DNA from 4 places in the Streptomyces sp. NPDC012510 genome. Region 2 is predicted to be linked to each of the others. Evidence: riboswitches for the same ligand, from Rfam matches in the RefSeq annotation. Region 2 holds a riboswitch; each other region holds the start of a gene.

Region 1 (3,805 bases), on a different contig from region 2:
ACCACCGCCCACAACGTCCGCTACCTCCGCGCCAAGGTCCTCCAGACCCAGCACACCCTCCCCCTGCCGGAACTGACCGAGCTGCAGAAGCTGCAGGAGCTGCCGAAACTCACTGGAATAACAGCGGGCTGACCGGCGGGCTGACCAGCGGGATGACCACTAGCCCACTCGGCCCCGCCGACTAGCCCCGCACTCCCACCCCGGAAACCCTGTATCCGTGGGGCAGCCAGAGGGTGCGAGGGAGTCGGTCGGCCGGCGGTTCTCGTACACCCGTGCGCTCGCCCGTGTTCTCCCCGTCCTGCTGATCGCCACGGGCCTCTTCTACGACCACTTCACCCCGCGCGACTTCACGGCGGTCCCCTTCTTCACGGCCGCGCCCCTCGTCGCGGCCCCGCTCTTCTCGCTGCGCGGCACGGTGATCACCGGCGTCGCCTCGGTCGCCGGCATCACCGCCGTACGGCTCTACTACGACGACGCGGGCCATGAGGACGCGATCACGGAGATCGCGACGGTGGCCACCGTCGCCGCGCTGGCCGTGCTCATCAACCGTCTCGTCCGCCGCAGCGACGCCCGGCTCGCCACCGCCCGCGAGATCGCCGCGGCGGCGCAGCGGGCGGTCCTGCCGGTGCCGCAGGAGCGGATCGGCGGGCTGGAGATCGCCGCGCGGTACGAGGCCGCGCAGGCCGGGGCGTCGATCGGGGGCGATCTCTACGCGGTGCAGGACTCACCCCACGGGGTACGGCTGATCGTGGGCGATGTGCGTGGCAAGGGGCTGGGGGCGGTCTCGGCGGTGGCCGTGCTGATCGGCGCGTTCCGGGAGGCGGCCGAGCAGGAGTCGACGCTCGAAGCGGTCGCCCAGCGGCTGGAACGGGCGCTGGCCCGGGAAGCGACGCGGCGGGAAGCCGCGCGACGGGACGCCAACGTCGAGTACGAGGGGTTCGTCACGGCGGTCCTGGCCGAGTTCCCGCATGGCTCCGGACGTGCCCGGATCGTCAACCGAGGCCATCCGTCCCCCCTGCTGCTGCACGCCGACGGCACCCTGCGCACCCTGGACGCCCCGCACCCCGCGCTCCCGCTCGGCCTGGACGATGTGGGCACCTGGCCCGACCGCGCCGAGGAGACCGGGTTCCCGCCCGGCGCCACCCTCCTCTTCTACACCGACGGCCTCTCGGAGGCCCGCGACAGCCACGGCGTCTTCTACGACCCGGCCGAGCGCCTGTCCGGCCGTACGTTCCCCGGACCGCGCGTCCTCTTGACGACCCTCGCGGAGGAGGTGCGCCGGCACACGGGCGACCGCACGACGGACGACATGGCCCTTCTGGCGATCCGCCGCTCCTGACCCCTCCGACACGTCTCTCTCACATCTTCCACGCCCGCTGTCACCGAGCGTGTCCATCCGACCTTGCTCCGTATAGCGACTTGCGTACTGTCAGCGCGATTGTTACTCCCGAGTCAGGGTCAACTCGCCCGTTTTCCACCCCTCATGACCCGTAAAGTCCACGGCGGAAGCCGGAACGATCATCAGGAACAGCTTGGAATGGAGTACCCCCGTCTATTAACGTTCGATAACGCAGCGCGGTCGTCCCAGCCGTCACAAGAGACGGCTCCGTGCTCACGCGCCGAATCCCGCAAGGGAACCGGGGAACCACCACCCTGGGGTGAATCGCGCGCAAACCGTCGTGGCAGCACGTCAGGTTTACGCGCGTAGGAGACCTTCCTGCTCCGAACCCGTCAGCTAACCCGGTAGGCGAGAAGGAAGGAAAGGAGTACGCCCACGTGGCGTCGAACCGGTCCGCGACCGAAGCCCCGTTCGTACCGAGCCAACGCGATGGCGACAGCCAGACGTTCGGCTACGGCAGCTACAGCAGCGACAACGAGGGCCCCTGGCAGGAGTGGAACCCCACCGAGGAGTCCATTCGCCCCGTTCGCGGTCGGCACCGCGTCGCCAAGAAGAGCGGCGGCGTACTCGCCCGTGGCGGTCTCGCCCGCAGCTCCACGGTCCTGGGCGTCGGTGTCATAGCCGCCGTCAGCGGCGCCGGCATGGCCAGCGCGCAGTCCGGCAAGGCCCCGGTGTCCATATCGCTGCCCGACATGCCGAACGTCGGCTCGGTCTTCGAGGACGACGCCGAGGAGCCGGAGCCCCAGGCCTCCACGACCCCCCTCAGCAGCGCCGGTCTGATCGCCGCCGACACCGAGCAGGGCACCGCCAACGCCGGCGAGGCGCTGCGCGCCCGCATCATGGCACAGGCCGAGTCCCAGCAGGACGCGTTCGACAAGGCCACCGCCGAGGCCGCCCAGACGGCCGCCGCGAACAAGGCCGCCGAGCAGGCCGCCGAGGAGAAGAAGGAAGCCGAGGCCAAGGAAGCCGCCGCGAAGAAGAAGGCGGCGGAGGAGGCCGAGCGGAAGAAGGAAGCCGAGCGCCTCGCGGCCCTCGCCAAGCAGTTCGCGCTCCCCACCTCCTCCTACACCCTCACCTCCACCTTCGGTCAGGCCGGCCCCTACTGGTCCTCCGGCTACCACACCGGCCTCGACTTCGCCGCTCCCACGGGCACCCTCATCAAGGCCGTCCACAGCGGCACCATCACGCAGGCCGGGTACGAGGGTTCCTACGGCTACAAGACCGTGCTCACCCTCGATGACGGCACCGAGATCTGGTACGCCCACCAGTCCTCCATCGGCGTCAGCGTCGGCCAGAAGGTCGCCACCGGCGACGTCATCGGCCGCGTCGGCGCCACGGGCAACGTCACCGGCGCCCACCTCCACATGGAGGTCCACCCCGGCGGCTCCAGCAGCGGCATCGACCCGGCGGCATGGCTGCGCAGCAAGGGCCTGAACCCGTAGGGAACCGACCGACTCGTACGCCGCGTAAGTCCGCGAGGACCACGCGGCGTTCGTCGTTCCCAGGGACGGTCCCCAGGGCGGTTCCCGGGGGCGGTTCACGATGGCCGTTCACGACGGCCGTTCACGACGGCGGTTCACGACGGCGGGACGGACGCTTCACGCACACGTCACGCCGAGCCGGAATGCGGAAGTCCGCCCCACCGGTTGACGTAGGACATGACTACTCTTCGCCAACTGGGCACGTCCGACATCAGGGTCTTCCCCCTCTCCCTCGGCGGCAACGTCTTCGGCTGGACCGCCGACGAGGCGCAGTCCTTCGCCGTCCTCGACGCCTACGCGGCGGCGGGCGGCAACTTCGTCGACACCGCCGACTCCTACTCGGCGTGGGTGGAGGGCAACGAGGGGGGCGAGTCCGAGCGGATCATCGGCAGGTGGCTCAAGTCGCGTGGCAACCGCGCCGACGTGGTCATCGCTACCAAGGTGAGCCAGCACCCCGAGTACCAGGGGCTGACGGCGGCCAACATCAAGGCGGCGGCCGACGCCTCCCTCGCCCGCCTCGACACGGACCACATCGACCTCTACTACACCCACTTCGACCAGCCCGAGGTCCCCGTCGAGGAGATCATCACGGCCCTCGACGACCTGGTGAAGGCCGGCAAGGTCCGCGCGATAGCGGCGTCCAACATCACCCCCGAGCGCCTGAAGGCCTCCCTGGAGTTCTCGGAGGCCGAGGGCCTGGCCCGCTATGTGGCGCTCCAGCCGCACTACAACCTGGTCTCACGGGACACCTACGAGGGCCCCCTCCAGAGCCTCGCCGCCGGACACGGCCTCTCCGGCGTCCCCTACTTCGCCCTCGCCAAGGGCTTCCTCACGGGCAAGTACCGGCCCGGCACCACCGTCGACAGCCCCCGGGCCGCCGGCGCCGGCGCGTACCTCGACAGCCCGACCGGCCTCCGTGTCCTCA
Region 2 (3,805 bases):
CAGAGCTCCCTCGCTGCCGGCGAGTCCGCGCTGCTCGAAACCGGCGTCGAGGAACTCCTCCGCTACGACGGCCCTGTCGAGCTCGCCACCTGGCGCTTCGCCACCCGACCCCTCACGATCGGCGGCCAGGACATCGCCCCCGGCGACCCCGTCCTCGTCGTCCTCGCCGCGGCCGATCGTGACCCGGCCCGCTTCCACGACCCCGACACCCTCGACCTCTCCCGCCGGGACAACCAGCACCTCGGCTACGGCCACGGCATCCACTACTGCCTCGGCGCCCCCCTGGCCCGCCTCGAAGCCCACACCGCCCTCTCCACCCTCCTCACCCGCCTCCCGGACCTCCGACTCGCGGTGGATCCGGCTGATGTGCGATGGCGGGGTGGGCTCATCATGCGTGGGTTGCGCACGCTTCCGGTGGATTTCACGGCGGGTGGGCAACCCGTAGCACTACCCCGCTCCGCGCCGGAAGATGACGCACCCTCAAGTCTGTGATCTTCACGTGATCTGTACTGCATTGACTTGTGACAACTGATCGACTCCCGATACGTTCACACGTCAGTGCGAAGGGCTGACGCCACACCCTTCGCACAGGTCACTGCTGTCGTGTGAAAGGCAACCGCATGCTCTCCGGGACCGGTCGTCACCGTCGCCCCCGTCAGGCTCCGGCCCTCCTCGTCGCGGCCGGAGTGACCGGCTCGGCCATCGCGATCCCCTTCCTCGGTGCCACCGGCGCGAGTGCGGCCGACGGGACCACCTGGGACCAGGTGGCGGAGTGCGAGAGCGGCGGCTCCTGGAGCGCGGACACCGGTAACGGTCGCTACGGCGGCCTGCAGTTGACCCAGGAGAACTGGGAGAAGTACGGCGGCCTCGCCTACGCCACCAGCGCCGACCAGGCCAGCCGTTCGCAGCAGATAGCGGTGGCCGAAAAGGTGCTCGCCGACCAGGGCGTCGGCGTCTGGTCCACCTGCGGAGTGCTCCACAACCTCGCCGGCGACTCAGGCTCAGCCGACGTGGACACGGGCCTCACGGGCGACTCGCCGGACTCCGGCGAGTCTTCGAGTTCGACTCCTTCATCCCCTTCGAGTCGCTCGCCTGAGAGATCCGATTCATCCACTTCTTCCGGTTCTTCTGGTTCATCAGGTTCGTCAGACTCCACCAAGTTGGCTGATTCCGGCGATTCATCCGGTTCCACCGATACGACCGACCAGTCCGACCGCTCCAGCTCTCCCGGCTCCTCCGGGTCGACCGACTCGGGAGAATTGTCCGAATCGTCCCCCGGTGTCATCGAGGATTCCACCAAGGCCGCCGGTGAGGGCGGCAGCGGTACCGGCCGTCACCGTGGTGCCACTGCCGACGAGGGTGACGGCACGGGCGCGGACGCGGACGCCGCCGACGGATCGCCTACCGATTCCTCGGCCTCCGGCCGTCACGCCTCCCGGAGCGGCGACGCGGCGCGCGAGGTCGTGGACGGCTCGTACACCGTCCGCACGGGCGACAGTCTGACGGGCATCGCGAACTCGCTCGGGGTGGACGGCGGGTGGCGGGAGCTGTACGCCGAGAACGAGAGCACGGTCGGAACCGACCCGGACCTCATCCTTCCCGGTCAGACCCTCGAAGTCGGTGCCGAAACGGGCGAAAAGTAGCGCGAGTTCAGATCGGGTTTAGCCCGCTAATGCCCGATTTGATCTCGGTGGGAGATGAATCACAGACCCCCTGATCGTCTTTGAAATTCGGCGAATCTCGTGATTACGGTCGTGACCGCTCGCCACAGCGGGCACCTGCGGTCGGTACGCCGAATCCTGCCAACGGCCGCAAGGAACAGTCGTCGCGTCAAGCGCCGTAGGCAGGAGCGGGGGACCCAAGGTAAGTGCCGGGTCCGGCGGTCGAGCCCTTCGGGGCGCACCACCGGCACCGGCTCGGGGTGAAGCCGCGTGACGCGAGCCGAAAGGCGAGCGGGCGCGGCCGGGCAACTCAACCGGCCCGAACCCGACAGCTCACCTCGCAGGCGTCGGTGAGGGGATCACTTCATGCTGTTTTCCAGCACTGGCAAGCACCGCCGCCCGTCCAAGGCCGCTCGCGCCATCGCCGTCGCCGGTGTCACCGGCGCCGCCGCCATCGCCGCCCCGCTGATGGCCGCCGGCAGCGCCTCCGCCGCCACCGCCTCCGAGTGGGACGCCGTCGCCCAGTGCGAGTCCGGCGGGAACTGGTCCATCAACACCGGCAACGGCTACTACGGCGGTCTGCAGTTCGCGGCCTCCACCTGGGCCGGGTACGGCGGTACGAAGTACGCCTCCACCGCCGACCAGGCCAGCAAGGCGCAGCAGATCGAGATCGCCGAGAAGGTCCTCGCGAGCCAGGGCAAGGGTGCCTGGCCGGTCTGCGGCAAGGGCCTGTCCGGCGCCTCGTACGACGGTGCCCCGGCCTCCTCGTCGAACTCGGGCTCGAACTCCGGCTCCTCGCAGGAGAGCGCCCAGGAGGGCACTCAGAAGAGCACCCAGGAGACCCGTGCCTCCCGCTCCTCCGAGCGCGCCACCGTCGAGACCCCGACCGGCAAGAAGGTCAAGAAGGGCGACGGCGAGTACAAGGTCGCTAGCGGTGACACCCTCAGCGCCATCGCCGAGAAGGAGAACGTCGAGGGCGGCTGGGAGAAGCTCTACGAGCTGAACAAGGACATCATCGACGATGCCGACTTCATCTTCCCGGGCCAGCAGCTCCACCTGAGCTGACCCCCGACCCCGGGCCGCAACGGCCACCGGGCGTCAGGCACCACCGGCCCTCCTTCACGGCCGCCCCAACGGCCGGGCCGGTGAGGCGGGTTCAGCCGGGCCGGGAAAACAGGCCGCTCCCCGGCTGAACCACAGCCCCCTCACGGCCGTGTCCTCCATAGTGAAGACCCCGTGAGGGCCGTCCCCCCGTCCCTACGGGCTCCCCGCTCCGGTGCGCATTCCCCCGTACGCACCGGAGCGGGGTTTTTCGTTGCTCGCGCCCCCTTCTCCAGCTTCTCCTGCTTCCTTCTTGTCCACCCCCCCTTTGTTCCGGCCGGGAACAATGGATACGGTCTGTCTGTCCACGGGACGGTCGGTCGGCTGCCGACAGGCCCGGGGCGGTTAGGCTCTAGTCGCAAACAGCGTCACATCGCGTCACATCCCAAGAAGGAGATGCTCGTGCCGTCCATCGACGTCGTCGTAGCCCGGGAAATCCTGGACTCCCGAGGCAACCCCACGGTCGAGGTCGAGGTCGGCCTCGACGACGGCAGCACGGGTCGTGCCGCCGTTCCGTCCGGCGCCTCCACGGGTGCCTTCGAGGCCATCGAGCTCCGTGACGGTGACCCCAACCGCTACCTGGGCAAGGGCGTGGAGAAGGCCGTCCTCGCGGTCATCGAGCAGATCGGCCCGGAGCTCGTCGGCTACGACGCCACCGAGCAGCGCCTGATCGACCAGGCGATGTTCGACCTGGACGCCACCGACAACAAGGGCTCCCTCGGCGCCAACGCCATCCTCGGCGTCTCCCTCGCCGTCGCCCACGCCGCCTCCGAGGCCAGCGACCTCCCGCTCTTCCGCTACCTGGGCGGCCCCAACGCGCACCTCCTGCCGGTGCCGATGATGAACATCCTGAACGGCGGCTCGCACGCCGACTCCAACGTGGACATCCAGGAGTTCATGATCGCCCCGATCGGCGCGGAGTCCTTCTCCGAGGCCCTGCGCTGGGGCGCCGAGGTCTACCACACCCTCAAGAAGGTGCTGAAGCGCAAGGGCCTGAACACCGGCCTCGGCGACGAGGGCGGCTTCGCCCCGAACCTGGACTC
Region 3 (3,805 bases), on a different contig from region 2:
ATGCACCTCGAGTACCAGGCACCGGACCGGGACATCTCGCTGTACATCAACTCGCCCGGCGGCTCGTTCAACGCGATGACTGCGCTCTACGACACGATCCGGTTCGTCACCTGCGATGTGGAGACGATCTGCCTGGGACAGGCAGGGTCGTCCGCCGCGGTGCTGCTCGCGGCGGGCACGCCGGGCAAGCGGTTCGTGCTGCCGGGGGCGCGCGTGCTGATCCACCAGCCGGCGCTGACCGATCCGGTCGAGGGCCAGGCGAGCGATCTGGCGATCCAGGCGGAGGAGTTGATGCGCAACCGCCGGAGCCTGGAGGAGATGCTCGTACGGCACACGGGGCAGACTCCGGAGCGGATCAGCGCCGATATCGAACGGCACATGTTCCTCGACGCCAAGGCGGCGGTGGAGTACGGGCTGGCCGATCGGGTGATCCCGAGCCGCAGGTCCTCGGACACGCTCCCGGCAGCGAGGTGAGGCGTCGATGCTCCCACCCGAACTGCCGCCGCTGCCCGCGCTCACCCGCGCCGAGGCGGAGCTGATCGACCGTTATCTCGACGTGGTCGACCTGCTCGGCCGCATCAACCCCGCCCGTCCCGGTGACACCTATCGCGGGTTGCGGGCGGCGCAGGCACTCGTCACCAAGGCGACCGCCCTGCGCGACGCACTCGAACTGATGCACAGGCGCGGTGAGAACGAGGTGCACGCCCCGACCCTCGCACGGGCGCTGCGGGTCCTGGACGGCGAGCGACGGGCGGCCCGCGTCGCACTGCCGCCGGAGCCGGAGGACTCACCCGCCTGAACCAGGCCGGGCTCGCCGCCTGAACCGATCACGGGTCGGTCGCCGTACTACTGACGGGGCGTCCGGCCCGGGTTCGGCGCCCTCCGGACGGCCTACCACGATCAACCCATCGGCCCATACGTCGGGAGGACCTGTGAAGTTGCGCAACATGCCTGACGAACGGCCGGAGTATGTCGTTCCGGTGCTGGTGCGGGCCTCCTCGACCCTGTGGACACAACAGCCGAAAACGGCCTGTCCACCCGAACGGGTGAGTGGTGAGTAAGACCACAAATCCCCGGTTCCGTTGGGATTTTCGGACTTCCGTGCGTCAAGATCCCTTCCTGACGACAAGCCCCCGCCACAGCGGCGGGGCGATCCGGGTGGACGCCGAGTCCTGCCGCCGCCCGGATGACCGGTCGACAGGAGTGCATCGGCAGGAGTGGAGGACCCAAGCACGACGGGTCGCCGGAACGGTCAAGCCATGACCGCACCGAGCAGCCCTTGGGGTGAAGCCGCGTCAGCGGCCGGGCAACTTCGCCAGCCCGAATCCGACAGGTCATCCTTCACAGGCGGCTGACGAAGGGTTGCGCATGACTGCGCTGAATCGTGTCCCGTCGCTGTTGACCCGGGCCGGCACGGCCTCGGCTCTCACCATCGCCGCCGTGGGCGGCAGCATCGTGGTCCCGGGCGTCGCAGCCGACGCCGAGGCCGCCACGGTGGCGTCGAAGGCACTCAAGGTCGCGGCTTCCAAGAAGGGCTCCCCGTACAAGTACGGCGCCACGGGCCCGGGCAGGTTCGACTGCTCAGGGCTGACGCTCTACTCGTTCAAGAAGGCGGGCAAGAAGCTGCCCCGTACTGCTCAGCAGCAGTACAACAAGACGAAGCACATCTCCGCGGGCAACCGCAAGCTCGGAGACCTCGTCTTCTTCCACTCGGGATCGAGCGTGTACCACGTCGGTATCTATGCCGGGAAGGGAAAGATCTGGCACTCGCCGAAGACGGGTGACGTCGTCCGGCTGCAGAAGATCTGGACGAAGAGCGTCTGGTACGGCCGGGTCCGCTGACCCACACGGGGGGCGGCGGTTCTCACGGCCGCCCCCCGGCCGCTTCTCACCCCCCGGCCGCTTCTCAACCCCTCCGGCCGCTTTCTCGACCACCCCCCGGGCCGCTCTTCGGCGCCCCTCCCCGCAGGCGTGCCACGGGCCGAACTGGTTACTCGTTCAGCCATGGCCGATGAACGCACCCGCCTCGCGCGCAACGAGACCCCCCTCGAACGAGCCGACCGCAACTTCTCCGAGTTGCTCCAGGAATTGCGGGTCACCCAGACCGGGGTGCAGATCCTCTTCGCGTTCCTGCTGACACTGGCCTTCACACCCCGATTCCCGGACCTGGACTCCTTCCAGCGCGCTACCTATGTCAGCACCCTGCTGCTGGCGGTCCTCGCGGCGGCGCTCTTCACCGCACCGGCCGCCCTGCACCGCCTGCTCTTCCAGCAGAACGCCAAGCCCCTCATCGTGCGGGTCTCCTCCCGGCTGGCCACCGCGGGCCTGGCGGTGCTGATGCCGGCCTTCGCCGGGTCGGTCATGCTCGTCGTCGATGTGACACTCAGCCGGACGGCCGGGATCACGACCGGGGTCGGCACGTTCCTCGGGTGTCTGCTTCTGTGGGTCGTGCTCCCGAAGCTGGTGGGACGCTCCGACCGCAACCGCGGCGCGGCAGGCTCGGCGCCCCGTCAGGACGAGGCGGTCCCCGTGGGCACGGGCCGGGATTCCGTCACGGCTCCTGCGGACCACCTGCCCTGACCGGCTGGGAGGAGACCGTCCACGGCAGGTCGATCGCCACCGTCTTGCCGCCTTCCCGGGTGGGTCTGACGCTCAGCCTGCCGCCGCACTCGGCGGTCAGCCAGCGGATGATGACCATGCCCCGGCCGTTGTCCTGCTGGACGGCGGCGGGCAGGCGTTTCGGAAAGCGTGGATGACTGTCGGTGACACCGATGCGCAGGTGCTCGTCCCGGTCGAGGGCGATGTCCACGGTGAAGGTGGGCGACTGACCGAGCGTGTGCTGGACGGCGTTGGTGGCGAGTTCGGACACGATCAGGCGCACGGTGTCCGCCATGTCCGTGTCGCCCGGCAGGCCCCATTCGGCCAGCACGGTGGCGACGTATTTCCGGGCAACGGACACCGAGGCGGGATCGCTCGGCAGAGTGACGGATGCTTCCTGGTGATCTGCCATGGCGAGGCGTCCCTTTCCCACGGGACCGGTGTCCGACAGGGAGCGGATGGTTCGACTACGGTCCCGGACTGGTGCTTCGCGCCAGACTGCCACTACCTGGGGTGTCACGGGTGGCGATCCACCAAGATATGCATATATCTGTCGCTCGAAGCGGTGAACTCTCCGACGGCCGAGCGTATTCGGGTGGGGTCTTCGTCCATCCTCTGTCGTCACCCCGACGTCGCGCGCCGGGCGGAAGGAGAACCCATGCGGTACGGTCCGGCGGTGCGCCGCCGCAAACTCGGTGCCGAGTTGCGTGTCCTGCGCACCCGTTCGAGTCTCACCAGTATCGAGGCGGCCCATCTCGTGGGCTGGCACCAGTCGAAGGTGAGCCGGATCGAGACGGGCGCCAGCGGGGTCAGAGCCGGGGACGTACGCAAGCTACTGGACGCGTACGGGGTCGAGGACACCGACTTACGGGAGGTGCTGCTGGCGCTGGCGGGCTCCGAGGACGGCGGTGGGCGGCACAACTGGTGGCACGCGTACCGGGGTGTACTGCCACCGACGTACCGCGACTTCATCAGCCTGGAGTCACAGGCCAGCGGGATGCGGACGCTGGAGACCTCGGTGGTGCCAGGACTTCTGCAGATCCCGGAGTACGCGCGGGCGGTGACGCGGGCCGCGGTGGAGGGGCTGGAAGACGACAAACTCGACGCGCTCGTGGAAGTGCGGCTCGCGCGACAGGAAGTGCTGCGCGGGGAACCGCCGATGGAGCTGAGCGCCGTGCTCGACGAGGGCGTTCTCCGGCGCGAGGTG
Region 4 (3,805 bases), on a different contig from region 2:
GCCCCATGATTCACCGTGGGATGTGACCTACGCGACCGTAATAAGGGGTTGACGGACGGTGAGATAAACCACGTGTCAAGTGTTGGTCAACTTGGAATACCCCAGGTCCAGACCCGGAAGTCCTGTATCCGGAAGTGACTCCACGTGGTCCGGAACGCGAAGTGCCCCCGTGTGTACGGCTGCTGGTCCACGTAGTCGAAAACGAGCCGCCCGTTGTTCCACCAGCGCACGGTGGAACCGTCCGACACGATCCGGACTTGGTTCGGCTCGTTGGCGACGAGCAGCGGCTCGGTGTAGTCGTGGATCAGCGGCCGCACCCCTGCCTCGCCGACGTAACGACGCAGCCGTGTCGTGGTGTTGTAGTTGGCCCCGTAGCCCGAGTAGTACGTCTTCAGATAGTCGTACTCGGCGAGTGCGCCACCGCGCGGAGTGGCGAAAAGATCTTCGGGTGAGCGCACGTCGACGGCGTTCCAGAAGTTGTTGAGATCGGAGACGCGGTCGTTGACGCCGCCCTCGGAGACCGGCGTGGCCGTGTACTCGACGACGTACGGCCCTTCCAGGCTTCGCCGGAACCACACCGTGGCCCCGGCCGGCACATCGACGTCCAGCACCCCGCCCGCAGCGGTGACCGAGCCACCCCGCTCCAACTCCACGGCCCACTGCCTCAGTCCGCACCGGAAGTCGTCCGCCGCGAACAGCCGCCGCCTCCCCCGGCGCGAAGCCGCACGCGCGGCCCCGGGGGGAGCGAGCGCCGCGACGACGGCACCGGCGGCTACGGCTCCGAAGGCTCTGCGTGTGGTCATGAGACTCCTTCTCCAGGGATCAAAAGATCGAAGAAAGCGCTTTCGGCGATCACTGTGTCCCTACTGACACCCCACTGTCGAGCCCCCGGTCGGCCAAGCCACAGAACCGCGACACAGCCCTCACGACCCGCACCCCGAGGCACCCGCGCCGAAGGCCGGACCCCGGGGATCACGGGGCCCGGCCTTCGGGGCGAACGGTGGTGCGGACGGACGCGTCAGACGCCGACGCCCTTCGACCGCAGGTAGGCCAGCGGGTCGATGTCCGAGCCGTAGTTCGGCGTGGTGCGGATCTCGAAGTGGAGGTGCGGGCCGGTGACGTTGCCGGTCGCCCCGGAGAGGCCGATCTGCTGGCCGCCGCTCACCGACTGCCCCGCGGAGACGGAGATCGACGAGAGGTGGGCGTACTGGGCGTAGTAGCCGTCGGCGAGCTTGACGACGACCTGGTTGCCGTACGCGCCGCCCCAGCCGGCCGAGACGACGGTGCCCGCGCCCACGGCCCTGAGGCTCGTACCGGTCGGAGCCACGAAGTCGACACCCGTGTGGTAACCGCTGGACCACATGCTGCCTGCGATCTTGTACGCGGTGCCCACAGTGGCGCCCTGGATGGGCGAGCTGAAGCCGGAGCCGTTGGACGAGGAGGACTGGTTGTTCGACGTGGAGGTCGACGCCTGGGTGTCCTTCGCCTTCTGCGTCGAGGAGCCGGAGGACTTCGACGACTGGGAGGACTGGGACGACTGGGAGGACTTCGAGGACTGCGACGACCCGGTCGTCGGCGCCTTCGACGTGCCGCTCGACGGGGCCTGGCCACCGATCGTGAGCTTCAGGCCCGGGTGGATCAGCGACGGGTCGGAGCCGATGGCCTCACGGTTGTCCGAGTAGAGCCGCTTCCAGCCCCCTTCGACGTCCTGCTCGTCCGCGATCTTCGAGAGGTAGTCGCCGACCTTCACCGAGTAGGTCCTGGTCGTCGCCTTCTTGGTGGCGGTCCTCTGCGCTTGTGCGGCCTTCTCGGCCTGCTCGATCCGCGCGCCCGCCTGGGCCACGGCCTTCTCGGGCGCCACCGCGGCCGTCTTCTCGGAGACGTCGGAGACCGCGGCCGTCGGGGTCGCGGCATGGGCGCCGGCGGCCCCGATCAACGGCAGTGCGAGTGCCGCGCCACCGGTGCCGGCCGCGGCGATCGAGCGGGTGAAACGCTGGGACTTCGGACGGCGGTGCTTACCCTTCGCGGGCATGACGAATTCCTCTCCGGCGCCTGCGAGGTGAGCTGTCGGGTGCGGGCTGGAGATGCCCGGCCGTGCTTGCGCACGGCTATACCCCTAGCCGTTCCGGGAACCGGAACAGGCGGTACTACCTGTGGGTCCCCCGCTCCTGCCGTGGATCGGGTCGGTACGCGGCTCCGGTCGGCGGCAGGATTGGGCGTCCGTCCGGATTGACGCAGAACGTAAGCGACTTGTGCCTACAGAGACAACCATTGGGACTTCCTGTGCGTCTTTTCCTCTGATCCTTACCTCAATTCATGATGACGCTCCGTAAAAGACCGGTCTTCGGCGTTTTCCAACCGCCCTGGAACCACCTACGAATTACGTGGACATGGCGGCGACAGAGGGTCACGAATATGACGCTGCTCACGCACCTACGCGCCAGTAGGCTTTATTTCAGGGCTTGTTGGAATTACCGCTCAATTTCGGACAGTTCACTCATCTGCGACACAGGCGGATAACCGTCGCATCGAAGTCGCCACGCAACCCCGTCCGCAGCCCGTGATGCAACAGCACGCCACCTCGGTACACTTCGCCCGTTTCTCGGCATTCATAGTGTTTTGTCGGGTCGAGGCCACGCAGCCGGAGCGGGGCCGGCGGCTCGCCGTAGTGCTGGGCCTGCAGCCAGGCCAGGACGACTACCTCGTCACCGTGGACGTACTGCACAGCGCTCAGCCCACCCGTCGGCGCACGCAGCCGGTAGAGGTCGCCACGCTGGACGACCGGCCGGATCTCCTTGTACAGCTCCACCCAGTCCCGCGCCTCGGCCAGCTCCTCCTCGGTCCACTCGGTGAGGTCGCCGCCGACCCCCAGCACACCCGCCATGGCGCTGACGAAACGGAACCGCAGCGAGCTGGCCCGGCCGTTGAGCTGGTTGTTCGGGCTGTCGGTGACCCATGCGGCCATGACCCGGGCCGGGTGGATCTGGCTGAAGCCGTGCTGGATGGCGAGCCGGTCGAGCGGGTCGGTGTTGTCGGAGGTCCACACCTGGTCCGTCCGCGCCATGACCCCGAGATCGATGCGGCCGCCACCGCCCGAGCACGACTCGAAGGCGACGCCGGGATGCGCGGCCCGCAGCCGGTCCAGCAGGGTGTAGAAGGCGTGCACGTGCTCGACCCACAGCTTCTGCGGATACGGCTCCCCGGGCCAGCCGGCGTCGGTGAAGCAGCGGTTGAAGTCCCACTTCACATAGTCGATCGGCGCGCTGGACAGGAGGGCGTCCAGCCGCTCCCAGAGGTACTCCTGGACGTCCTCGCGTGCGAGATTGAGAACGAGCTGATTGCGTAGTTCTGTCCTCTTTCGTCCTGACTGGAACTGCGCCCATTCGGGATGCGCCCGATACAGCTCGCTGTCCGGGTTGACCATCTCGGGCTCCACCCAGATGCCGAACCGCATGTCGAGCGCGTGCACATAGTCGGCGAGTGGCTTCAGGCCTTTCGGGAAGCGGTCCGGGTTGGGGGTCCAGTCGCCGAGCCCGGCCCGGTCGCTGGTCCGCGTCCCGAACCAACCGTCGTCCACCACGAACAGCTCGACCCCGATGGCCGCCGCTCGCCGCGCGAGCGCCCCCTGCTGCTCCTCCGAGATGTCGAACTCGGTGGCCTCCCAGGAGTTGAAGAGCACCGGCCGGTCCTGGTCGGCGTCCGGGATGACGTACGCCCGCTGATAGGCGTGCCAGGCTCGGCTCGCCCCGCCGAAGCCGCCGTCGCTCCACAGACCGGCGAAGACGGGCGTGGTGAACGTCCCACC

The links. Region 2 has a riboswitch for cyclic di-AMP ahead of ACFY9I_RS12180 (transglycosylase family protein). Riboswitches for the same ligand answer to the same signal wherever they lie in the genome.
Positions count from the first base shown of each region.
Region 1: another riboswitch for cyclic di-AMP. It lies ahead of ACFY9I_RS07915 (peptidoglycan DD-metalloendopeptidase family protein); the one in region 2 lies ahead of ACFY9I_RS12180 (transglycosylase family protein).
Region 3: another riboswitch for cyclic di-AMP. It lies ahead of ACFY9I_RS06960 (NlpC/P60 family protein); the one in region 2 lies ahead of ACFY9I_RS12180 (transglycosylase family protein).
Region 4: another riboswitch for cyclic di-AMP. It lies ahead of ACFY9I_RS00220 (peptidoglycan DD-metalloendopeptidase family protein); the one in region 2 lies ahead of ACFY9I_RS12180 (transglycosylase family protein).

Region 1 covers NZ_JBIBEN010000004.1:18,494-22,298, reverse strand. Annotated here, with positions in the region: gene ribA (GTP cyclohydrolase II RibA) at 1-132, shown strand, start outside; gene ACFY9I_RS07920 (SpoIIE family protein phosphatase) at 218-1,339, shown strand; cyclic di-AMP (ydaO/yuaA leader) riboswitch at 1,608-1,765, shown strand; gene ACFY9I_RS07915 (peptidoglycan DD-metalloendopeptidase family protein) at 1,777-2,841, shown strand; gene ACFY9I_RS07910 (aldo/keto reductase) at 3,058-3,805, shown strand, end outside.
Region 2 covers NZ_JBIBEN010000005.1:414,357-418,161, forward strand. Annotated here, with positions in the region: gene ACFY9I_RS12170 (cytochrome P450) at 1-492, shown strand, start outside; gene ACFY9I_RS12175 (transglycosylase family protein) at 621-1,643, shown strand; cyclic di-AMP (ydaO/yuaA leader) riboswitch at 1,826-2,023, shown strand; gene ACFY9I_RS12180 (transglycosylase family protein) at 2,028-2,726, shown strand; gene eno (phosphopyruvate hydratase) at 3,165-3,805, shown strand, end outside.
Region 3 covers NZ_JBIBEN010000003.1:340,787-344,591, forward strand. Annotated here, with positions in the region: gene ACFY9I_RS06950 (ATP-dependent Clp protease proteolytic subunit) at 1-474, shown strand, start outside; gene ACFY9I_RS06955 (hypothetical protein) at 482-799, shown strand; cyclic di-AMP (ydaO/yuaA leader) riboswitch at 1,154-1,365, shown strand; gene ACFY9I_RS06960 (NlpC/P60 family protein) at 1,369-1,842, shown strand; gene ACFY9I_RS06965 (DUF6328 family protein) at 2,005-2,580, shown strand; gene ACFY9I_RS06970 (ATP-binding protein) at 2,552-3,010, opposite strand; gene ACFY9I_RS06975 (Scr1 family TA system antitoxin-like transcriptional regulator) at 3,257-3,805, shown strand, end outside.
Region 4 covers NZ_JBIBEN010000001.1:53,030-56,834, forward strand. Annotated here, with positions in the region: gene ACFY9I_RS00215 (DUF6250 domain-containing protein) at 87-803, opposite strand; gene ACFY9I_RS00220 (peptidoglycan DD-metalloendopeptidase family protein) at 1,019-2,032, opposite strand; cyclic di-AMP (ydaO/yuaA leader) riboswitch at 2,037-2,195, opposite strand; gene ACFY9I_RS00225 (alpha-galactosidase) at 2,498-3,805, opposite strand, start outside.